Hydrogenophaga sp. SL48: one gene and its partner. The protein of the gene in region 2 interacts with the protein of the main gene of each other region in a pairwise test. Links are inferred from orthologs where the notes say so. Each region holds a gene or a part of one and is shown on either strand. Other genes may lie near its edges.

Region 1 (11,587 bases), 170 kb from region 2 along the record:
GTGAGCTGCGCCTCCCGGAAGAACGCCACGCCCGCCTCGGTGGGCGCCACGCCGCGCGGCGTGCGGTGCAGGAGCCGCGTGGACAGCTCGCCCTCCAGCCGCGTGATCTGCTGGCTGAGCGCGGACTGCACCATGTCCAGGTCCGCCGCCGCCCGGCTCATGGAGCCGAGCTCGACGATGCGAACGAAGTAGCGCAACTGCCGCAGTTCCATGAAGCGTCCTTGTCTCGGGTGGCACAACCGGCGCGCTGCTGTGGGCGCCTGTTCGATGTTCTTGCCGGTGGATTATTGGCCGACGCCGAACACCTCTCACACGGGTATTCGCCCGGTCATCGGCGCACCGTCAAACTTTGCGGCGCAGCAGCCGCACATGCATGGGCCGCACGAAGTGGGCGCCGTCGGGGCCGCAGTGCGGCTCGAACGCGGCGCGCACACGCGCAACCAGCGCGGGTGTGATGTGGTGGTCGGCGAAACTGGGGTAGAGCATGCGCTGCTCGAAGTCGGTCCGGTCCTTGAAGTGCACGGGCTGCGCGAAACGCCGCTCGCCCGCAGCCTCCCAGTGGGTGCCGGCGGCGAGCGCGCGGTCCAGCGCGGCCTGCGCGGCCCGTCGCACGGTGTTCTCGTCGTTGTAGAGGCGAACGATCTCGTTGAGCGCGCCGCCGAAGATCGGCTCGCTCACGTAGAACCAGCCACCGGGTTTGACCACGCGCGCGACCTCGGCCACCGCTGCGTCCATGCCGTCGAGCGGCACGTGGTGCAGGCTCTTGAGCATCATCGCGCCGTCAAAGACCGCGTCGGGGAACGGCACGGCTTCGGCGCTGCCGGCCACGAACAACAGCCGCTCCTGCGGACTCGAAACGTTTTTGGTGTGCTGCACGGCGTCCACCTCCAGCCCCAGCACCTGGCTGCCCACATGGCGCAGCAGCAACGCGCGCGCCAGCCGGGCGTCGCCGCAGCCCAGTTCGATGATGCGTTGCTCGGCCAAAGGCGCCAGGTCGTCCAGCACATCGAGTTCGTCGCGCACGATGGGCAATTGATCGGGATCGGCGTTTGTCTGATTCATTTAGATGCTCTCAAATCCGCAGCTTCGGCAGCGACTTGCGTTTTCTCAAGGAGACCCAAACGAGTATAGGAAGAATGGTGCCATCCAATGGTCAAAGGCCTGCCTGAACCGCACATCGCGTTTGACGGCAATACCGCTGGCGGCCACCGCGGCCCACTGGTCCCAGCGTATCCGGGAACGCAGCGTGGTCGTGCGCCGTTGCAACGAGGTGTCGCACCACTTCGCCGTGCCCGATGTCACCGTCGCGCCTCTCGGGGCAGCGCGAGCGTGTGCCGCACCTGCGCCACGCGCCGCAGCGCGTGGCGCCTTCGCGCGCGGGCGTGCTGCTGCTGGGGGCCGTACCGTCGGCGCAGGGGCGGGAAACTTCGGGCTGGCGCCGCGCTCTCAATCCATGTACAACCACACACTTATATTAGGAGTCGCGCATGGATCGCATTTTTCAGTTCGGCGAAACCGTCGAGGGCTACCCCATCCGCGTGGTCAACGAGCGCACGGTGCGCGCCGCCGCCGGCCTGCTGTTTTTCCCGGCCGTGGTGTCGTTCATGAACGCGCTGCTGACCGCCAACTACCAGCCCACGCGCCTGTTCGTGATCGTGTTCCTGATCGACATGGCGCTGCGCATGATCAACCCGCGCTGGGCGCCGAGCATGATCGTCGGCGGCTGGATCGTGCGCAAACAGACGCCCGAATGGGTCGGCGCGCCGCAGAAGCGTTTTGCCTGGGGTCTGGGCCTGCTGCTGGGTGGCGCCATGCTCTACCTGATGGTGTTCAACCGCTACATGGGCCCGGTGAACATGCTGGTCTGCGCCAGCTGCCTCACGCTGATGTTCTTCGAGACCGCGTTCGGCATCTGCCTGGGCTGCAAGCTGTACAACCTGTTCAACAAGGAGCAGGCCCAGCTCTGCCCAGGCGGGGTGTGCGAGATGCCGGCCTCAAAGGGCTTCGGCATGGGCCTCGGGCAGGCTGCCATGCTGCTGCTGTTCGTGGGAGCGATCACCCTCGCCAAAGGCTGGGTGGACCAGACTGGCGCCGTGCAGGGCGGCTTTGACGAGATGGCCACGCTGGAGGAGATGGGCCTCAAGCCCACCCCGGGCGAAGCCAGCGCAGCCGAAGCCGAGCGCTGCCAGGTGCCCGCCTTTGCCAAGGCAATCGGGCACGAAGCGCAGTGGAAGCTGCACAACGGATGCACTTGACCCACCCCCGTCGCTTGTTCGCTTCGCGTAACCGCTCCGCCCCTCAAGGGGCGATGCGAGTGGCCCGGCGGAGCCGGTTCCACCGCACCCTGGGCTGAACTTCCCCTCCGGCGCGAGGTGCCTTCACTCAGGGCACCGCGGAACCGGCTTCGCCGGGCCGCCAGTGCCGCCCCCTGGGGGGTGACGCCGTCAGGCGGCGCGGGGGGGGGGGTCAATGCCCCGCGTGCAGCTTCTCGTGGATCTTCCTGGTGGTGCGCCACACCGCCCACAGCACCAGCGGGATCATGACGCCGGCCAGCAACTCGGGCTTGATGGGCAGGCCCGCTTCTTTGCCCGCCTTGCCCAGGTAGAGGATCAGGCTGATCACGTAGTACGAGATCGCCGCGATCGACAGGCCTTCCACCGTGCTTTGCAGCCTGAGCTGCAGCTCCTGCCCCTTGGTGAGCTTGGCCAGCAGCTGCTGGTTCTGCTCCTCGGTGGCGATGTCCACCCGCGTGCGCAGCAGGGCGCTGGTGCGCGTGATGCGCTCGGACAATGAAGCCAGGCGTTGCGCGGTGGCGGTGACGGTGGCGATGGCCGGCGAGAGCCGGCGCTGCATGAATTCGCCGATGGTCTGTGTGCCCGGGATCGGTTGTTCCCGGATCTCCGCAATGCGCTGGCCCACCAGCGTGTCGTAGGCCTGCGTGGCGGAGAAACGATAGGCGTGTTGGGCGGTGGCCCGCTCCACGCCCGCGGCCAGCGACACCAGCGCGTCGAGCAGGGCCTGGTCGGTGGCGCTCTTGTTCTCCATCTGGGCGGTGATGTCGGCGAGCTGCTGTTCGGAGCGAGTCAGCAGTGCGCCCAGCTGCTTGGCCACCGGCAGCCCGCGCAAGGCCATGAGGCGGTAGGTCTCGATCTCCAGCAGGCGCTGCGAGATGCGGCCGGCCCGGGTTTCGGTGGTGTCGGTCGGCGCCACCACCAGCATGCGCTCGTAGCCCGACTCGCGCAGCATGAAGTCGGTGACCACCATCGAATGGGCGTTGTTCCCCATGAGCGAGGCCACCACCGTGTGCTCGCCCAGCCAGGTGCGCGCCAGCGCCAGGGTCTCCTGCGGGTGTTGCAGGTCGCCGTGCAGCATGACCAGTTTGATGGCGGCGAAGGTTCGCCCCGGAATGCCGGCGATCCAGTCGGGCGGCAGCACGATGTGCGAGAGCAGCTCGGGATCGCGCGAGCCCAGCTGCGCGGCATCGGGCAGCGGCTGCACCAGCGAATACCGGGTGAACTCGGTGTGGCGCTCCCACTTGAGCGTGTAGCCGGGCAGGCGCAGGCGCAGGAAGTTGCCTTGCAGCTGTTCGGGTGTGAGTGCCTGCTGTCCGGGCAGTCGGCTCAGGTGCGCACACTCCTGCTCGCGCGTGACCCCTTCGTTGAACACCGCCACAAACACCACCAGGGCGGGCAGGTGCACCCGCGCGGGCGGGCGGGCATGCACCTCGTTGTGCAGCAGCTCACGCTGCGGGTCACCGGCGGGCAACGGGTAGGGGTTGGGTTCCATGCGGCGATTGTGCCGAAACCTGGTGGCGCGCCGCTGCGGGCCGTGGCTCAAAAAAAGAAAACCCGCCGGGCTGGGCGCCCGGCGGGTTGTGAAGGCCACGTCCGGGATGGAAGACGTGGCGTCAGGGACCGGTTCCTCAGAACGGAATGTCGTCGTCCATGTCGTCGAAGCCGCTGGCCGGGCGGGCCGCCGCCGGGGCGGGCGCGGGGGCCGGGCGTGCGGCAGGGGCCTGACGCGGGGCCGCAGCCGGACGGCTGTACCCACCGCCGCCTGCGCCGCCCTCTTCACCACCGCCCATGCCTTCGCGGCCGCCCAGCAGCTGCAGCTCGGTGGCGATGATGTCCACGGTGTTCTTTTCCACGCCGGTGGCCTTGTCCACGTAGGTGCCGTACTTCAGGCGGCCTTCGACATAGATCGGGCGGCCCTTCTTCACGTACTCACCGGCGATCTCGGCCAGGCGGTCGTAGAAAGTGACGCGGTGCCACTGGGTGTCTTCGATGGTCTCGCCGCTGTTCTTGTCCTTGCGGCGGCTGGAGGTGGCCACGCTCACGTTGGCCACGGCCTGGCCCGAGGGCAGGTAACGGATTTCGGGGTCGCGGCCGCAGTTGCCGACGAGGATGACTTTATTGACGGATGCCATGTGTGTGCCCTGGGGGGAGTAAGCGGGCGGCGCCGGGAACCCGGGCCGCAAAAAGGTCAACCATTGTGCCGCAAGTGGCGTTCCGGCCCAATCATCCGCCGGCCGATGGTCTTTGGGACTCACCAGCCCCTACACTGCACTCCGATGAAAGGCGAACCGGACTTCCTGCAGAACGTGCGCAACGAGATCGGCGACGGGCGGCAGTGGCTGGACCGGACCATCGTGATCGTCTACGCGGTGCTCGCGGGCCTGTCCATCGTCGTGTTCACGCTGCTGGCTGACGCGGCCTTTGACCTCTACCAGGGCCTGCGCAGTTCGGCCTGGTGGGCGCCACTGCTATGGACACCGGCGCTCACCGCGCTGATCGTCTGGTCGGTGCGGCGCTGGGCGCCGGGCACGGCCGGCTCGGGCGTGCCGCAGGTGCTCACGGCGCTGGCGCCAGAGACCCCCATCGCCAGCCGTTCCCGGTTTGTCTCGCTGAAGCTGTCCATGGTCAAGATCGTGGCGGTTTCGGGCGGCTTGCTGGCGGGTCTGTCGATCGGCCGGCAGGGCCCTTCCGTGCAGATCGCCGCCGGCGTGATGCTGCACGCCAAACGCTGGCTGTCCCCCAAGACCGACATCAGCACTCGCGAACTGCTGGTGGCGGGCGGCGCTGTCGGCATCGCCGCCGCCTTCAACACGCCGCTGGGCGGCATCGTGTTCGCCATCGAGGAGCTGTCGCGCCGCCTGCAGGATCGCAGCAGCGGCCTGATGCTGGCCGCCATCGTGGTGGGCGGCCTGGTGTCGGTCTCGGCCTTCGGCAACCTCTCGTACTTCGGTCGTGTGCGGGCCGAGAACCTGTCCTGGTGGGTGTTGATCGGGCCGGCGCTGGTGGTGTCGGTGGCCAGCGGCCTGCTCGGCGGGTTGATGTCGCGCCTGCTGCTGGCCTCGTTCACCGGCCTGCCCGACCGCTTCTGTGCCTACCGGCGCAAACGACCGGTGATCTTCGCGGCCGGGTGCGGGTTGGTCGTGGCGGTGATCGCGGTGATCACCCAGGGCGATGCCGTGGGCGTGGGCCACCACAACACCCACGCGCTGCTGGCGCCCGACGGTGGCGAACACCACCGCCCGCTGGTGTTCACCGGACTGAAATTCATCGCGTCGTGGCTGTCGTCCTGGGCCGGGGTGCCCGCCGGCATGTTCGGCCCCAGCCTGTCGATCGGTGCGGGGCTGGGCGCCGACGTGGCCTGGCTGTTCGACTCGCCGCACGCGCCAGCCCTCATCGCGCTGGGCATGTGCGGCTTTCTGGCGGCGGTGACGCAGACCCCGATCACGGCCATGATCATCGTGATGGAGATGACCGACGGCCACAGCATGGTGCTCAGCCTGATCACCTGTGCGCTGCTCTCCAGCCTGGTCTCGCGCATGATCAGCCGGCCGCTCTACAGCACCATGTCCATTCTGATGATGCGTTCGCTGCGCGGGGCACCCATGGACGGCACCCACAGCGGGCATGTGCCGCTGGAGAGCCCGCCGGCCGCCGGATCAGCGCCGCGCTGACGCGGCAGGCGCTGGCGCCCGCATCGGCCAGGCCACCACCAGCCAGACCAGCGAGGCCACCGCGCAGGCGGCAAACAGGCCGCTCGGACCGTGCGCGCGGGCCAGCCAGCCGCCCACCGCGCCGCCGACAAAAAAGCCCACCGACTGCAGCGTGTTGTAAACGCCCAGCGCCGCGCCGCGCGCGTGCGCTGGCGCCAGTTTGGACACCAGGCTGGGCTGGCTGGCTTCCATCATGTTGAAGCCGATGAAGAACACAAACAGCAGGCCACCCAGTGTCCACAGCCCCGGCTGCGCGTCCGCCACCGCCCACAAGCCCACCTGCACCGCGAGGATCAGCCCGATGGAGACCAGGAAGGCCACGCGCAGCCGACCCTTGCGCTCCATGGGGAACAGCACGCCGCCCATGACCAGCAGCGAGGCCAGCACCGCCGGCAGGTACACCTGCCAGTGGTCGGCTTTGGCCAGCCCGGCCTGCACCAGCATCGCGGGCAGCGCCATCCACATGGCGAGCTGCACCGCGTGCAGCACGAAAACGCCCAGGTTCAGCCGCAGCAGCCCGGCGTGGCGCAGCACCTCGCCCAGCCCGCCACGCACCTGCTGCATGTCGGACGGCCGGTGCACGCGCGGTTCCGGCGGCGCCACCCACAGCACCACGGCGATGCCCAGCAGCGCCAGCGCGCAGGTCATGAGGAAGATGCCCGACAAGCCCACCCAGCCCGCCAGCAGCGGCGCGATGACCAGCGAGAGCGCGAACATCAGCGCGATGCTCGCGCCCACCATGGCCATCGCCTTGGTGCGCACGCTGTCGCGCGTGACGTCGGCGAGGAAGGCGGTGACCGCGGCCGAAATGGCGCCCGCACCCTGCACCGCGCGCCCGATGGCCAGCCAGGTGAGGTCGGGCGCCCAGGCTGCGATGGCGCTGCCCGCTGCGAACAGCAACAGGCCGGCCACGATGGTGGGCTTGCGGCCAAAGCGGTCGGAGGCGATGCCGAAGGGAATCTGCAGAAACGCCTGCGTCAGCCCGTACAGGCCCATGGCAAAACCGACACGGGCCGGGTCGTCGCCGCCGGGCAGGCGCGCGGCTTCGAGTGCGAACACCGGCAGCACGATGAACAGGCCCAGCATGCGCAGCGCAAACACCAGGGCCAGCGCACCGCTGGCGCGCCGCTCCTCACCCGTCATGCGGTTGGCATCGAGGGCGGGAGCATCGCTGGAAACGGGGGGAGCGGACGTTGAAGACACGATCAAGAAGCACGCGTCAGGCAGGATCGCCTGCCTGACGCCGGGGGTGTTGGGGCCAACCGGTATTGTGCGTCAAAGGCCCTGCCACACGCTGGTGGTGGGTCGGCACCGGCCTGGGCCGGCAGTCCCCGGAACAAGGCGTGGGAAATATCATTCCGGCAACTGCCGGGCCACCATTTCAACCACGCTTTCAATGGTGGTGGGCCAGGCGTCGGCTTCGGCGCCCGCCATCACGTTCAGTCGGCAACTGCCGCAGGACACCACCACCGTGTCGGCCCCCGTGGCGTCGATCTGCTCGCGCTTGATGCCCCAGGCCTTGTGCCGCAAACCCTCCGCGCGGTTGATCAGGAACACGCCCGCGCCACCGCCACAACACCAGTTCTGCTCGGCCGTGGGCGTGGTTTCCCGCAGGTCCATGCCCAGGGCTTTGAGCGCCGCGCGCGGCTCGTCCACCACGCCGCCGTGCCGGGCCAGCTTGCAGGCGTCGTGGTAGGTGATCTTGCGGCTGGGGTCTTCGGGTGGCTGCAGCTGCAAACGCCCGGCAGTGATTTCGCGCCCCACGAATTCGGACGCCGCCAGCACCTCGAAGGGCAGCGGCTGGCCGTTGGCGAGCCGCGCTTCCCAGCGCAGCGCCGGGTACGCGTGCCCGCACTCCGGCAGGATGACGGTCTTGGCGCCAATGGCCAGCGCCTCATCGATCAGGCGTTGGCTGGCCGCCTTCTGCAGCGATTCGCTGCCGGAGAGCAGACCGAAGTTCGCCGCTTCAAAACCCGCGCTGCGCAAGGTCCCTCGAATGCCCAGGTGGTTGAGGATGCGCGCCGTGGCGGCCAGCGCATCCTGGTACAGCAGCACGTCGATCACCGTGGTCACGAGCATCAGGTCGGCCTGCGGTTCGTCCAGAGGAACCGTGATGCCCTGGGCGCGCAGCAGGTCCAGCGTTTGCCGGAGCTCGTTGGGGCCGACGCCGAACACCGTGCCCCGGCCGGCCTGTTCCTGCGCCACCGCCGTCAACTCCAGTGGGGCCAGCCCGGCCTCGAACAGCGCTTCGCGCATCACGTTCACACCGCGCGCGGTGTTGACGCCCATCGGGCAGATCATGCTGCAGCGCCCGCACTCCGTGCATGAGTCGTAGACCAGTTCCTGCCACTCCTTGAGATCGTCGAGCGTGATGTCGGCCAGGAACAGGCGCTTGAGTGGCGCAAAGGCCGAGGTTTCGCGCGCGTGCACCCGGCGCAGCAGGTCCAGCTTGCGGCTGGGGCTGTATTTCGGGTCCTGGGTGCTCTGGTAGAAGTGGCAGGCTTCCGAACAGTAGCCACAGTTCACGCAGGCCTCCAGGTCCAGCGCCAGACCGCGGTCGGTCTTGGCGCGCATCACCGTCTTGGCGCGGCCCAGGCGCTCGGCGTCGGTCAGCGCATCGGGCTGCGCCATCTCCGGCAGGTGGTGGATGGCTTGCAGAAAGCCATGAAACACATCCATGTTGATCATGAGCGCACCCCGCGACGGCCAAAGAACGTGGCCAGCTGCATGCGCGCCGGCAGGAACAGGAACGCGTGCATCAGCTTGCCGAACGGAAACCAGATCAGCAGCAGCTCCAGCGTCAGCAGGTGCACCGCCAGCGGGTCCCGGTAGATCACGTGGTCGCGCGCCAGGATGGTCGCGGACGGATCGCCGATCACCGCCATGCCGGTGAAGAAGGGCAGGAACGTGAGCACCCAGGTGATCCAGTCGTCGGCGGTCGAGATCCGTTTCAGCACCGGATCGGTCAGGCGGAACAGCAGGGCCACCAGCAAAGAGATGATGCTGGCGCCCGCCGCGACGTACATCACGGCGTCGGGAAAGGCGGGCCACCACAGACCGGTCAGGCGGCGGACGAAAGCGATGTGGGGCGCGTAGCCGAAGAACACCACCGCAAGCCCGATGTGGAACACATAGGGATTCAGGTTGACGAGCGTGGCGCTCGGGTGAAACCCGCCGCGCGGCAGCATGCGCGTGAGCGCGGCGCTCAAAGCCGCGCCCGTGCCGAAGTGCTGGCGTTCGGGCCCGGCGGGTGCGGGCGAGCCGGGCAGGCGCCGCAGCGCCAGCAAGCGCCAGGCGACGCCCGCGACAAAGACAAAAAGAGACAGCGCCAGCAGCGGGCCGCGCACCCAGTCCAGGAAATCCATGGAGAACCGTCCTTGATGTGGTCACCGGAGCTTGCACAGTACGCCCAATCCGCCCGAAAAACACATTCCGGTTGCGCTTCGCTGCTCGGGGGTTGATTCCCGTCATGCCTTGACGCCACCCGGTGCCGCAGGTGCACCCCGCTGGCGGTCCGGCCGTATCATGTCGGGTTGCCTTTTTGACGCCAGAAACCCGCCACTGGTGCACCGCCTTGAACCAGAACCCGACCCCGCTGACCGGCCCCGCGCTGGAGATGCCCACCCCGCTCAGCCCCGCCCACGCCGCGGCCCTGCGCACCGCGGCCACGCTTTCGGTGCGCGGCGCGCGCACGCACAACCTGAAGAACATCGACCTCGACATCCCCAAGCACGCGCTGGTGGTGATCACGGGCTTGTCGGGCTCGGGCAAATCGAGCCTGGCGTTTGACACCCTGTACGCCGAAGGCCAGCGCCGTTATGTGGAGAGCCTCTCGGCCTACGCGCGGCAGTTTCTGCAGCTGATGGACAAGCCCGACGTGGACCTGATCGAAGGCCTGTCGCCGGCGATCGCCATCGAGCAGAAGGCCACCAGCCACAACCCGCGCTCCACCGTGGGCACGGTGACCGAGATCCACGACTATCTGCGCTTGTTGTACGCCCGCGCCGGCACGCCGCACTGCCCCGAGCACGACCTGCCGCTGGCCTCGCAGAGCGTGGCGCAGATGGTGGACGCCGTGCTGGCGCTGCCGCCCGACACGCGGCTGATGATCCTGGCGCCGGTGGCGCGCGAGAAAAAGGGCGAGTTCCTGGAGCTGTTCGCCGACATGCAGGCCCAGGGCTACGTGCGCTTCCGCATCAACGGCGAGGTGCTGGACTTCGATGCCCTGCCGGCGCTGAAGAAGACCGAGAAACACAACATCGACGTCGTGATCGACCGCATCAAGGTGCGCACCGACGCGGCCGACGAAGGTGTGAACCCACTGCGACAGCGGCTCGCCGAGAGCTTCGAGGCTGCGCTGCGACTGGCCGAAGGCCGCGCCATCGCGGTCGAAATGGACGGCGGCGCCGAACACGGCTTCTCCGCCAAGTTCGCCTGCCCGGTCTGCAGCTACACCGTGGGCGAGCTGGAGCCGCGGCTCTTTTCGTTCAACTCGCCCATGGGTGCCTGCCCCAGCTGCGACGGCCTGGGCCACACCGAGGTGTTCGATCCCGAGCGCGTGGTCGCCTTCCCCACGCTCAGCCTGGCCAGCGGCGCCATCAAGGGCTGGGACCGGCGCAATGGCTACTACTTCGCCATGATCGAGAGCATCGCGGCGCACTACAAGTTCGACGCCGAAGCGGCCTGGGAATCGCTGCCCGAAGCGGTGCAGCAGGTGCTGCTCTACGGCTCTGGCGAAGAAGAGATCAAGTTCAGCTACGCGCTCGAATCGGGCGAACGCGCGGGCAAGAAGATCAGCAAGAAACACCCCTTCGAAGGCATCATCCGCAACTTCGAACGCCGCTACCGCGAGACCGACTCGGCCGCCGTGCGCGAAGAGCTGTCCCGCTACCGCGCCACCCAGCCCTGCCCCTCGTGCAACGGCACGCGCCTGCGCCTGGAGGCGCGCCACGTTTTCGTGGGCGAGGGCGAGCAGAAGCAGCCCATCTACAAGATCAGCCACATCACGCTCGGCGAGTCGCTGGCCTACTTCAGCGCGCTGCACCTGCCCGGCGCCAAGGGCGACATCGCCGCGCGCGTGATCAACGAGATCCGCCAGCGCCTGAAGTTCCTGAACGACGTGGGCCTGAACTACCTGAGCCTGGACCGCAGCGCCGACACGCTCTCGGGCGGCGAAGCGCAGCGCATCCGGCTGGCGAGCCAGATCGGCAGCGGCCTGACCGGCGTGATGTACGTGCTCGACGAGCCCAGCATCGGCCTGCACCAGCGCGACAACGACCGCCTCATCACCACCCTGCAGCACCTGCGCGACCTGGGCAACACGGTGCTGGTGGTGGAGCACGACGAGGACATGATCCGTTGCGCCGACCACGTGATCGACATGGGCCCCGGCGCGGGCGTGCACGGCGGCCACGTGATGGCGCAGGGCACCTGCGCCGAGGTGATGGCCACGCCCGGCTCACTGACGGGCCAGTACCTCAGCGGCGCGCGCGAGATCGCCGTGCCCTCGCGGCGCACGCCCTGGCTGCCGGTGAACAAGGCCGCCGCCGCGGCCAAGGCCGCGCCGATCAAGTCGCGCTTTCC
Region 2 (11,756 bases):
CGACATGCCGCTCAACGCCACCGGCGTTGCCCAGGCGGAGCAGCTTGCGCTGTCGCTGCCGGGCGGCATCGATGCCCTGGTGGTCTCGCCCATGCTGCGCGCGCGCCAGACCGCCGAGCCGGTGACCCGCGCGCTGGGCCTGGTGCCGAGGCTGGATGCCGATTTCCGCGAACGCGATTTCGGCATCTTCGAGGGCATCACCGCCGACGACGCGGTGCGGCAGTACCCCGAGCTCGCCGCGCGCAACGTGGCCTACCGCTGGGACGAAGCGCCACCCGGCGCCGAGCTCACGCGCGCGGTGGTGGACCGGGTCGAGCGCGGGCTGCAACTGCTGCGCGCGATGCACGACGGCCAGACCGTGTTGCTGGTGTCGCACGGCTTCGTGGTGCGCTGTCTGCGTTACCTGATCGACGGCTTGAGCGATGCGGCCTTTTTTGAAGCCGAGCGCATCCCGAACGGCGCCTTCCTGACGCGACAGCTGCCCTGAGCCCCAAGGTCCGGCGTCCTGCAGCAGCTTGGCCAGCACCGCCGGTACTTTCTTCGGCGCCACGTTGCGCAGCGGCCTGTTGACGTTGAAGCGGCCGAACATGGTGACCCTTGGTCTTGCCGATCGCGTCGCGCTTGGCCGCCGGCGTGCCCAGGATGTTGACCACCAGCGTGTCGCCGTCCCACGCACGGGCATGTTCATCCTCACGCGCAGCGCGGCTGAGCCCGGCTCTTCGGCCTCGTCACCGGGCGCTGGTGTCAGGGCTTGTTTTTGGGTTTGCGTGCCATGGCGTTTCCTTGTAAGGGGCGTCTCCAGGGGGGACTGTGCTGTTTTTCTCGGGCATCACAGCTTGCTTGCAAGTTGTCCGGATTCGGGCTCACGTTTGGCGTTGGCGTGCCGATGAGTGGTGTGTACAGACCACCCGGAAACCCCCATGCTCTTTGCTCCCTTGCCCCGAAACGAGGCCAAGCGCCTGGAGGCGCTTCGCTCGCTGTTGATTCTGGACACCGCACCCGAAGAGTGCTTCGACCGCATCTCGGCCTTCGCCGCGAAGGAGTTCGACGTGCCGATCGCGCTCGTGTCTCTGGTTGATCGGGACCGGCAATGGTCCAAGTCCCACTTCGGCCTTGAGGTTTGCGAGACGCCGCGAGACGTCTCCTTCTGCGGCCATGCCATCACCAAGTCGGAAACGCTGGTGGTACCCGACGCGTTGAAGGACCCACGCTTTGCCGACAACCCGATGGTGACTGGCCATCCCTTCGTCCGCTTCTATGCAGGCGCAGGATTGCGCCTGCCCTACGGCCAGGTGGTCGGCACACTGTGCATCATGGACCGGCGACCGCGTGAGTTCGACCGGCTTGATGTGGCCATTCTGGGCGGTTTGCGCGACATGGTGGTGGAGGAGCTGTTCCGTCGCGAGGAGGCTGCAGCATGACCACTCAGCGAGGTGCCTTTGTTCACAAGGTGCTGCTGATCGAACCCGACGGCCTGGTGCGTGGCACGGTGGCGTCGGTGTGCCGCGAGATGCAGATTGCGCGCGTGCGCCAGACGATCAGCGTCGCGTCGGCCGAACAATGGCTCAAGACCGGAGCGCCGCAGGCCGTGCTGATGTCGCTGGTCGAAGGCGATGCCGCGCTGGATTTCCTGACCCGGCTGCGGGCCGGCGCGTTCCGCTGCGAGGCGGACATGCCGGTGGTGGCGATGGCGCGTATGGTCGACGCGGCGCTGGTGGCCCGGCTCAAGGAGCTCGATGTGCGCCGATTGCTGCTGCAGCCGTTCAGGTTGCACGACGTGATCCACACGCTGGAGCAGCTCTGGCCTGCGAGGGAAGCACTTCCGGCGTGAACAGCCCCTAAGGCAACGCTGAAAAGTCCTTCGTGGCGCGGGCATCCCGCTCTCGGGCGGTCTGCGGCGTTGCAAAGCCTCGCCGGGCCGCCCGGCCCGTCTGCGTTTTGCGCTTTGCAGCCCTTCCCGACAGCAGGCGCCCGTATCCACGGGGACTTATTCAGCGTCGCCCTAAATCGACAGCGGGTCCACGTCCACCGCCCAGCGCACCAGGCCCTTGGCCTCGGGCGCGCTGCGACAGCCGTGCAGCACCGGCTGCCAGGCCGCCAGAAAACGCTGCAGCGCGCTGCGCGAGGCGCTCTCCACCAGCATCTGCGCGCGCTCGATGTTGGCCACGCGCTGGATCGTCAGTGGCACGGCGGGGTAGAGCGTGATGTCGTCGCGGTGGGGCAGGCCGGCAGCCTGCTCGGCGGCGATGGTGAGGAAGGCCTGCGCGGCGGGCTGGGTGCGAGCGTCGGCGCGCAGCAGCGCCTGCGCGCCGTAGGGCGGCATGCCCGCGGCCTCGCGGTCGGCCAGCTGCCCGGCGGCGAAGCCGGGGTAATCGTGCTTCTTCAGGGCGGCAAACAGCGGGTGCGTCGGGTGCCAGGTCTGCACCCACATCTCGCTGGCCGCGCTCTGCGCCGCGTCGCGCCCCGCGCGCCCGGCCGCCTGCATCAGCAGCGCGAACAGGCGCTCGGGCGCGCGGTAGTCGCTGGCGAACAGGGCCGAGTCGGCGTTGAGGCCGGCCACCAGCGTGATGCGACGGAAGTCGTGGCCCTTGGCGATCATCTGGGTGCCCACCAGCACATCGACCTCGCCGCTGTGCAGCGCGGCGAGCTGCTGTTCCAGGCTGCCCTTGGTGCGGGTCGTGTCCGCGTCCATGCGCGCCACCCGCGCCGGGCCGCCGTCGGGGCGCTTCACGTCCAGCATCAGGCTGGTGAGCTGTTCTTCGATCTGCTCGGTGCCGCGACCGACCGGCGCGATGTCCAGGTTGCCGCAGTCCGGGCAGGCGCGCGGCACGCGCGAGGTGAAGCCGCAGTGGTGGCAGCGCAGGGTGCGGTCCAGCTTGTGGAACACGCGAAAGGCGCTGCAGTTCGGGCACTCGCTTTTCCAGGCGCAGGCGTCGCACGAGAGCACCGGCGCGTACCCCCGCCGGTTGAGCAGGACCAGGCACTGCTCGCCGCGCGCGATGCGCTCCTGCATCGCGGCCAGCAGCGGCGGCGAGACCGGTGTGCCTTTGGGCTGGTGGTTCATGTCGACCAGCCGCAGGCGCGGCAGCGCGCCACCGCCGATGCGCCCCGGCATCGCCAGCCGCAGGTAGCGGCCCTGGTCCGCCGCGTGCCAGGTTTCCAGGGACGGCGTGGCCGAACCGAGCAGCACCTGGCAGCGGGGTGTCGCCCCCTCTCCCGCTGGCGGGAGGGGGCCGGGGTGAGGGACATTGGCCAACGCCTCCGTCTCCACCTTCGCCCGGTACACCGCCAGGTCCCGCGCCGAATAGCGCGCACCTTCCTGGCTCTTGTAGCTCGGGTCGTGCTCTTCATCCACCACGATCAGCCGCAGCCCCGGCAGGCTGGCGAACACGGCCATGCGGGTGCCCAGCACGATGCGCGCCACGCCCGTGTGCGCCGCCAGCCAGCTGGAGAGGCGCTGCGCCGGCGTCATGCCGCTGTGCAGGCAGACCACCGAGCCGGTGCCGAACGCGGGCTCGAAACGTTCCCGGAACCGCGCCTCCAGCTGCGGTGTGAGGTTGATCTCGGGCACCATCACCAGCACCTGGGTGAGCGCCTCGCCCTCGGGCACCGCGGTCTGCAACACGTCCTGGGTGGCGCGCAGGTAGACCTCGGTCTTGCCGCTGCCGGTGGCGCCGTACAGCAGCACCGGGGCGCTCGCGCCCTCCAGCGCCGCCAGGGCCTCGGCCTGCTCGGCGCTCAGATCGTGGCCGCTCAACGCCTCGGGGGCGGTGGGTTCGGCGGTCAACAGCTTGGCGCGCTTCTTCAGGCGGCGCGCGAGCTGGGCGTGGTCCAGCTCGCGCAGCTGCGGCGGCAGGGCGGCCAGCGCCACCTCACCCAGGCTGCGCTGGTAGTACTGGGCGGCAAATTTCACCAGCTGGCGCCAGCGCTCGTTGAGCGGTGGCAGGCCGTCGAGCACGCCGGCCACGGCCTTCGTCTGGGTCTCGGCCAGCCCCTCGGGCGGAACGCTCGGGCAGTCCCAGACCACGCCCAGCACCTCGCGCGCGCCCAGCGGCACACGCACCAGCGTGCCCGGCGTGAGCGACAACTCACTCCGGTAACTCAGGATGCCGCCCACGCCGCTGTGGGCGGGGGTGGCGATCACGACGCCGGGCCAGTAGGGCATGTTTAGCGGCTCTTCTTCAGTCGAACTGTCGGAAAGTGATGTAAGTCATTGATTTGACATGGCTTCCACAGCTGTCCAAGCTTTCTGTGGATAACTTTGTTGATAGGTGCTTTTTCCGCGCCCGGAAGCCTTGTAAATCAAGGCCTTTCTTAAATTGCCCAGAAAAAAAGCAGAAATCAAAACCCAATGAAATCAACAGCTTAGATCGCCACCCCATCGGGTGGGGCGGCACTGATGGGGTGAAACCTGCATGTCGCACCGCAGCACGAAATTTGTGCATAAGTAAGGCATGTCAAGCGTTCTTTTTTTGAGTTTCTGTGCTAAAGGCCGGGCCGGGGGCGCTCAGGCATGCGTTCCGGGCATGCAAAGCGCCGGTGCGCAGGGTGGCTCAGGCCTGGGCCCGGATGCGCTTGGAGTGCGTGTGAACCGCGTCCACCAGCACCTTCACGCTCTCCGGCGGGGTGTACTGGCTGATGCCGTGACCCAGGTTGAAGATGTGCGTGGGGCCGGTGCCAGCACCCTGGTGCGGCGTGCCAAAACTCTCCAGCACCGCCGCCACTTCGCGGTCAATCGCCTCGGGCGGCGCGAACAGCACGTTCGGGTCGATGTTGCCCTGCAGGGCTTTGCTGTCGCCCACTGCGGCGCGTGCCTTGGCCAGATTCACCGTCCAGTCCAGGCCCAGCGCCTCGCAGTCCAGGCCCTTCATGTCGTCCAGCCACAGGCCGCCGCCCTTGGTGAAGACGATGCGCGGAATCACCGCGCCCGTGGCGTCGGTGCGCTTGAGCTGCGCCAGCACGCGCTTCGTGTACGCCAGCGAAAACTCCTGGAACTTGCCATCGGCCAGCACACCGCCCCAGCTGTCAAAAATCATCACCGCCTGCGCGCCGGCGTCGATCTGGGCGTTCAGGTACACGGCCACCGAGTCCGCGTTGATCGCGAGGATGCGGTGCATCAGGTCCGGGCGGCTGTACATCAGCGATTTCACGGCACGGTAGTCGTCCGAGCCGCCGCCCTCCACCATGTAGCAGGCCAGCGTCCAGGGGCTGCCCGAAAAGCCGATCAGCGGCACGCGCCCGTTCAGCGCCTGGCGGATGCTGGTCACCGCGTCGAACACATAACGCAGCTTGTCCATGTCCGGCACGGCCAGCGTGGCCACGTCGGCCTCGGTGCGCACCGTCTTCGCGAACTTCGGGCCTTCGCCCTGCTGGAAGGTGAGGCCCAGGCCCATCGCGTCCGGCACGGTCAGGATGTCGCTGAACAGGATGGCCGCGTCCAGCGCGTAGCGCTCCAGCGGCTGCAGCGTCACCTCGGTGGCGCAATCCACGTTGGTCGCCAGACCCATGAACGACCCCGCCTTGGCGCGCGTGGCGCAGTACTCCGGCAGGTAGCGACCGGCCTGGCGCATCAGCCACACGGGCGTGTGTGCGGTGGACTGGCGCAGGCAGGCGCGCAGGAAGGTGTCGTTCTGCAGGGGGGCGAAGCTCATGGGGGTATCCGGTTGCGGTGATCTGACGGGAAGCGGCGATTATCCCGTGTGGGGTGGGGCCTCACTTTGAGCGAGCGCAGACGGGTCTGCTGGCGGCGAGCAGACTTTGCCAAGTCAATGGCCTCGGGTGTAGCATGACCGGCGACCTTTTTGTCTGGATGAAGACGGATCCCCGCCCACGAGACCTGAGCGTCCATCGCGCACGAACAAGCCGGGGAATCCATTCCATCCGTTCACCCGCTGCCGCTGCGCGGCACGACTTGAGTCGGGCGTCAGATCTCATGTTCAAGGACCGCCATGCTGGCCACCACCCTTCGATTCGCGGGTCTCTTCCTCACGGCATTGCTCGTGGGCACCATGTTCGGCATCTGGCTCGGGTTCAATCCCGCGGCGCTGTCGGCGGGCGCCTATGTCGAGATGCAGCAGAACACCATCTGTGCGCTGAACGTGGTGCTGCCTGCCCTCGGCCTGGCCTGCATCGTTCTGACGGCGGCCCTGGCCGTGGTGACCCGACGGGACGGACGCGCCCGCTCGCTGCTCGTCGTGGCGGCGCTCTGCCTGGTGGCCGCGGGCCTCATCACCCGCTTCGCGAACCAGCCCATCAATGCGCTCGTCATGACCTGGAGCGCCCAGGCCCCCGCGAGCAACTGGGCGGAACTGCGCGACACGTGGTGGCAGTGGCACAGCTTGCGCACCGCCCTGGCGGTGGGGGGCTTTGCGCTGGCACTGTTTGCCGCGGTCGGTCAGCGCACGGAACCCTCCCACACCCGGGCAGCCTGAAGCTCGGCAGGGCCTTCCGCCGAGTCCGGCGTTGTCTGCATCCGGTCAACCGCATGAAAACCACGCGCGCAGGGCGCTTTGAGCTTTTCGCCCTGGGGGTGGCTGAAGCCGCCGCGTTGCTCCTTCTTGCTGGCTGGCCCGGGAAGCTGTCGACGCTTCTGTGGGCCGTCTGCCTGCCGCTCACGGCCTGGCTGTATGCCCGCTGGCGGTCGCGCGAACATGTCTGCGCGATCGTCGGCGCTGCCTGCGGGTTGGCCGCGTATCCTGTGAGCCATGGCTTGTTCTCGTTGCTGGTCCTGCCGTTCCCGCTTCAGCTTCTGGGGGCGCTGGGGGTCGTGGCCGAGGCGCTTCACGGCTCACCTGCCTATCTCGTCGTCCGGTTCGCCGATCTTGAGCCGCAGGGAGACACCAGCCTTGCGGTGCTGCTCCTCGACTACCTGCTCAATGGGCTCGTGTGGGCGGCGATCTACGGACGGATCGGCCATCATCTCGATCAGGGACGACGCTCACGTTGAACCCGCCTGTTGATTGACCTTGCCATGCCCATCGAAATCGAACGCAAATTCCGGGTCACCGGCACCGCCTGGCGCACGGCCGATGGCCAGCGCATCTGCCAGGGTTACCTCAACCGCGACCAGCACCGCACGGTGCGGGTGCGCGTCGCCGGCGCTCAGGCGTTTCTCACCATCAAGGGTGTCACCACCGGCGCCACCCGGGCGGAGTTTGAATACGCCATTCCGCTGGCCGACGCCGAGGCGCTGCTCGCCCTGTGCGACGGGCCGCTGATCGACAAGGTGCGCCACCGGGTCGAGCACGGCGGCCTGCTCTGGGAGATCGACGAGTTCCTGGGGGACAACGCGGGCCTGGTGGTGGCCGAGGTGGAACTGGCGAGCGAGGGGCAGGCGATCACCCTGCCGCCCTGGGTGACCGAGGAGGTCACGACCGACAGCCGCTACTTCAATTCCAGTCTCGCGACCCATCCGTTCAACCGGTGGGGTCCCTCCAAAGACCGCTGAAAGGACCACGCCCATGGAACTGCTGGACACCCTGAAACACCGCTTCGAGAAGCACAGGCATCGGCACAAAGCGATCACGTGGGCGCAGGTGCTGGCCCGGCTGGAGGGCCGCCCCGGGGCGCTGGAGGTGTTGCGCGAGATGGAGGCCTCCGGCGGCGAGCCGGACGTGGTGGCGCTGGACGGTGAAACGAAGTCGCTCGTGTTCTGCGACTGTGCGGCCGAAACGCCGGCCGGCCGGCGCAGCCTTTGCTATGACGAGGCGGCGCTGGCGGCGCGCAAGGAAAACAAACCCCAGGGCAGCGCGGTCGGCATGGCCGAGGCCATGGGCGTGGCGTTGCTGACCGAGGCGCAATACCGCGCGCTGCAGGCGCTGGGCGAGTTCGACCTGAAGACCTCCAGCTGGGTGCTGACGCCGCCCGGGGTGCGCGCGCTCGGCGGCGCGCTGTTCTGCGACTGCCGCTACGGCCAGGTGTTCACGTACCACAACGGGGTGCAGTCGTACTACGCGTCAAGGGGTTTTCGCGGCGCGTTGCTGATCTGACCCCCCGCAGCGCTTCGCGCTACCCCCCAGGGGGCGGCACTGGCCGTCCGGCAAAGCCGGCCCGGCGGTGCCCTGGGCTGGATGAACCAGGCCCGGGGTCAGGTCTTGTATTTGATGCTGCAGCCGTAGGCCTGGCTGGTGGGGGTGCTGACCGGCTTGCCGGCGAGCAGTTCACCGAGGCCCTGGCGCACGAAGTTGGTGGCTTTGTCGATGTCGGCCACGCGAGCTGAAGGGATGCTGTCGATGCCGCCCGCGTAGGCGAGCAGGCCCTTGGCGTTGACGATGTACATGTGGGGCGTGACGCGGGCCGCGTACAGGGCGCCGACCTGGCCGTCTTCGTCCATGAGCGTGGCGCTGGGGCTGGCGCCTTTGTCGCGCATCCAGCGCGCGAGCTGGGGCGGTGTCTGGTAATCGCTGCTGGCGTCTTCGGTGGAGTTGATGGCGAGCCAGACCACGCCTTGGCCGGTGAACTCCTTCTGCAGGCCCTGCATGTTGCCTTCGTAGTGCTTGCGCACGAAGGGGCAGCCGGGGTTGTTCCACTCCAGCACCACCAGCTTGCCTTTGAACTGCGAGAGCTTCAAGGGCTTGCCCGCCGTGTCGTTGAGCGTGAAGTCGGGCGCGGGCTGGCCGACGCTGGCGGCGGCGTGGGCAGGGCGCGGTACCAAGAGGCTGGGCAGCACAAGGGCACCCGTGCTCATGGCCAAGAGATGGCGGCGGTGCAGCATGGTTTGGGCTCCGGTTGAACGAACGACAACATGAGACACAGGGAAGCCCTGTTGGTTCAAGGCCCCCGCGGAACCGCCCTTCGACAAGCTCAGGACGGGCCGCCAGGTGCGCCCCCCCTTGGGGGGTGACGCCGAAGGCGGCGCGGGGGGTTACAAGCCCTTTATCGCCGTGCGCACTTCGCCCACCGTCAGCACCTCGGTCAACACCCGGGGCGGCTGGCCGTTCTTGTGGATCGCGTACACCGGCACGCCGTTGCGCCCCAGGCTGGCCAGCGCCTGCGTCACCAACGGATCGCGGCGGGTCCAGTCGGCGCGCAGCAGGGCCACGTTTTTGGCGGCCATGTCGGCCAGCACCTCGGCGTCGGCCAGGGTGCTGCGCTTGTTGTACTGGCAGGTCACGCACCAGGCGGCGGTGAAATCCACGAACACCGGGCGGCCTTCGGCCAGCAGCGCGGCCTGGCGCTCGGGGCTCCAGGGCTGCCAGCTCACGCCCTGCACGGCGGTGGCCACTTCGGCGCCAGGGCTGGCGTCCTGCATCCGCGTGACGTTCGGTCCCACGGTCCAGCCCAGCCACAGCAGGCCCGCCAGAGAGAGCCCGGCGAGCACCGTGCGGCCCTTGCCGCGCAGGCCGAGCGCCCACACCAGCAGCGCCAGCACCACCAGCAGCATGAGCAGGGCGGCGGCGCCGTCGATGCCGCTCTGTTGTCCCAGCACCCAGAGCAGCCAGACCACGGTGGCGAACATGGGGAAGGCCATGAGCTGACGGAAGGTGACCATCCAGGCGCCAGGGCGCGGCAGCGCGCGCGCGATGGCCGGCCACCAGCTAGCGGCGAGGTACGGCAGCGCCATGCCCAGGCCGAGCACCCCGAATACCGCCAGCGCCTGGATCACGGGCAGGCCGATGGCCAGGCCCAGCGAGGCGCCCATGAAGGGCGCGGTGCAGGGTGAGGCGATGGCCGTGGCGAGCACGCCGGTCAGGAAGGCGTCGGCCGTGGGGCTCTTGGCCTGCAGGCTGGCGACGCTGCTGGGCAACACGCTGCCGAACTCGAACAGGCCGGCGAGGTTGAGACCGATGAGCGTGAACAGCACCGCCAGCGCGGCCACCACGCCCGGGCTCTGCAGCTGGAAGCCCCAGCCCAGCTGTTCGCCCGCCGCGCGCAGGCCGAGCAACAGGCCGCCTAGCGCGAGGAACGAGAGCACCACGCCCGCGGTGTAGGCCAGGCCGTTGGCGCGGTGCGCGGTCTTGTCGCCGGCGTGCCGGGCGAAGGCCAGCACCTTGATGGCCAGCACCGGGAACACGCAGGGCATGAGGTTGAGGATCAGGCCACCGATGAAGGCGCCGAGCAGGGCGGCCCAGAGCGACACCGGCACGCCGGGCGCCGAGGGGGGCGTGGCCGCGCGGGCGGCGTTGGCGTCGAGCGCGGCCTGCAGCGCGTCGGGCACGGCCGCCGGCAGCGGAGCGGCGGCGGGCCAGGTGCCTTGCACCGGGAGGTCCAGCCGCACGCCGGCCGTGCCCGCGCCCTCGCCGGGCGGGTTGGCCGGCGCGACCACGAGGGCGAGCTGGGCGGGGCTGTCGCTGCGCTGCGGCGAGAGCGGCACGCGGGCGGTCCAGCGCTCGCCGTCCCAGGCCTGCGTCCAGGGGCTGCCGGGTTCGATCAGGCCCGTGGTTTCGGGGAAAAACTCCAGCGCCTGGCCGCGCCAGGCGGCGGGCAGGCCAACGAGGGCGACCTTCAGAAAGCCGGGCTCGGGCTGCAGGGCGCTGCCGTCGGCGGTCTGGGGTCGGGGCGCGGCGGCGAGGGCGGCGTCGAACGCGGCGCCGTTCAGCGCGGTCGAACCCTGCACCGGGATGCGCAGGGTGTATTGGCCTTCTTCGGGGATGCACTCCTTGCGGCAGGCGAGCCAGGCGGCGGAGAGCTGGACGTCGAGGTGGGTGCCGGTGAACGAGGGGTCGATGGTCAGCGGCACCGGCAGCAGCACCGTGCCGTTGTAGCCGTAGTTGGCCAGGGTGCCGAGCGGGAACTTGCGCGGCGTGGGCCAGGCGATGGCGCCGGCCGTCACGCCCGGGGGCAGCGTCCATTGCAGCTCGGTGGGCAGGCCGGAATCGCCCGAGTTCTTCCAGTAGGTGTGCCAGTCGGGCGTGTGCGTGAGCTGCAGGCCGAGCCAGACCTTGCTGCCCGGCGTGGCACCCTGGGGCGCGTGAGCCAGCAACTCGCCGCGCACCATCTGCGGCGGCGCCGTCGGTGTGGTGTTGCCGCCCAGAATGCCCTGGGCCAGGGCGGTGAGCGGCAGCCACACGGCGAACAACAGGCCGGCCAGCAGGCGGCGGACAGTGGGAGACAAGGGCTGGGGCAACGGCATCAGAGGCAGACGGTGAGGGAGGGCGCGCAGCGGCGCTGCCAGGGTATGAGGGGCCGGGCTCGCCCAAGTTCCTGGGGCCGCACCGGGCGCCGCCTAAATATAAGGCAACGCTGAAAAAGTCGCGCGCGGGCCGCACTTTGACTACAAACGGGGTCGGAACGCATGGACATGGAGGTACACCCCATGGGATTCATCGTGGAGCGCGCCCTGCTGCCCTGGGCGCAACGGGTGAAGCAGCGGGCCAACCTGCCGGTGCGCCTGAGCTGGGGCGCGGGCGGTGGCTCGTCGCTGGCGCTGGGCGACTTTGAGCAGCCGAGCGTGGAGATCCGCGTGCGCGACCCGGCGGCCTGGCCGTTGCTGATCGACCCGCAGCTTGACACCCTGGGCCGGGCCTATGTGGAGGGGCTGGTCGATGTGGACGGCAGCGTGCCGGACATCCTGGCAGCGGCGCACGGCCTGGCCCAGCACGCCGAGCCCGCGGGCGGCCTGCTCGGACGCATCCGCCGCCGCCACGGCCACACGCGCGCGAGCGACAGCGAAGCCATCCAGTACCACTACGACGTGTCCAACCAGTTCTACGCCCGGTGGCTGGGCGAGGGCATGGTGTATTCCTGTGCCTACTTCGAGCACGGCGACGAAACGCTGGACGCCGCGCAGCAGAAAAAGATCGACCACATCCTGCGCA

Evidence for each region.
Region 1: the proteins of priA (region 2) and ssb interact in binary tests that used the Escherichia coli proteins (3 or more experiments, as listed by UniProt). The link is inferred for Hydrogenophaga sp. SL48 from one-to-one orthologs.

Annotation. Positions count from the first base shown.
Region 1 is NZ_CP063400.1:4,990,218-5,001,804, reverse strand. Bases 2,675-5,469 are described here. They hold ssb (single-stranded DNA-binding protein), read right to left. Parts: upstream 4,427-5,469; coding sequence 3,923-4,426; downstream 2,675-3,922. Other genes in these bases: IM738_RS23775 (chloride channel protein), read left to right, coding at 4,571-5,469; IM738_RS23785 (DUF3422 family protein), read right to left, coding at 2,675-3,786. In the rest of the region: IM738_RS23800 (LysR substrate-binding domain-containing protein), read right to left, coding at 1-212; IM738_RS23795 (class I SAM-dependent methyltransferase), read right to left, coding at 343-1,062; IM738_RS23790 (DUF4395 domain-containing protein), read left to right, coding at 1,488-2,255; more of IM738_RS23785, read right to left, coding at 2,467-2,674; more of IM738_RS23775, read left to right, coding at 5,470-5,965; IM738_RS23770 (MFS transporter), read right to left, coding at 5,951-7,210; IM738_RS23765 ((Fe-S)-binding protein), read right to left, coding at 7,358-8,692; IM738_RS23760 (hypothetical protein), read right to left, coding at 8,689-9,369; excinuclease ABC subunit UvrA, read left to right, coding at 9,621-11,587. UniProt on the Escherichia coli protein: Plays an important role in DNA replication, recombination and repair. Binds to ssDNA and to an array of partner proteins to recruit them to their sites of action during DNA metabolism. Acts as a sliding platform that migrates on DNA via reptation.
Region 2 is NZ_CP063400.1:5,159,979-5,171,734, forward strand. Bases 1,585-4,548 are described here. They hold priA (replication restart helicase PriA), read right to left. Parts: upstream 4,166-4,548; coding sequence 2,003-4,165; downstream 1,585-2,002. Other genes in these bases: IM738_RS24610 (hypothetical protein), read left to right, coding at 1,585-1,831. Also shown: IM738_RS24600 (histidine phosphatase family protein), read left to right, coding at 1-487; IM738_RS24605 (GAF domain-containing protein), read left to right, coding at 921-1,421; more of IM738_RS24610, read left to right, coding at 1,418-1,584; hemE (uroporphyrinogen decarboxylase), read right to left, coding at 4,554-5,651; IM738_RS24625 (DUF1772 domain-containing protein), read left to right, coding at 5,949-6,431; IM738_RS24630 (hypothetical protein), read left to right, coding at 6,485-6,946; IM738_RS24635 (CYTH domain-containing protein), read left to right, coding at 6,971-7,447; IM738_RS24640 (DUF4256 domain-containing protein), read left to right, coding at 7,461-7,988; IM738_RS24645 (thioredoxin family protein), read right to left, coding at 8,087-8,713; IM738_RS24650 (protein-disulfide reductase DsbD family protein), read right to left, coding at 8,864-11,071; IM738_RS24655 (SAM-dependent methyltransferase), read left to right, coding at 11,255-11,756.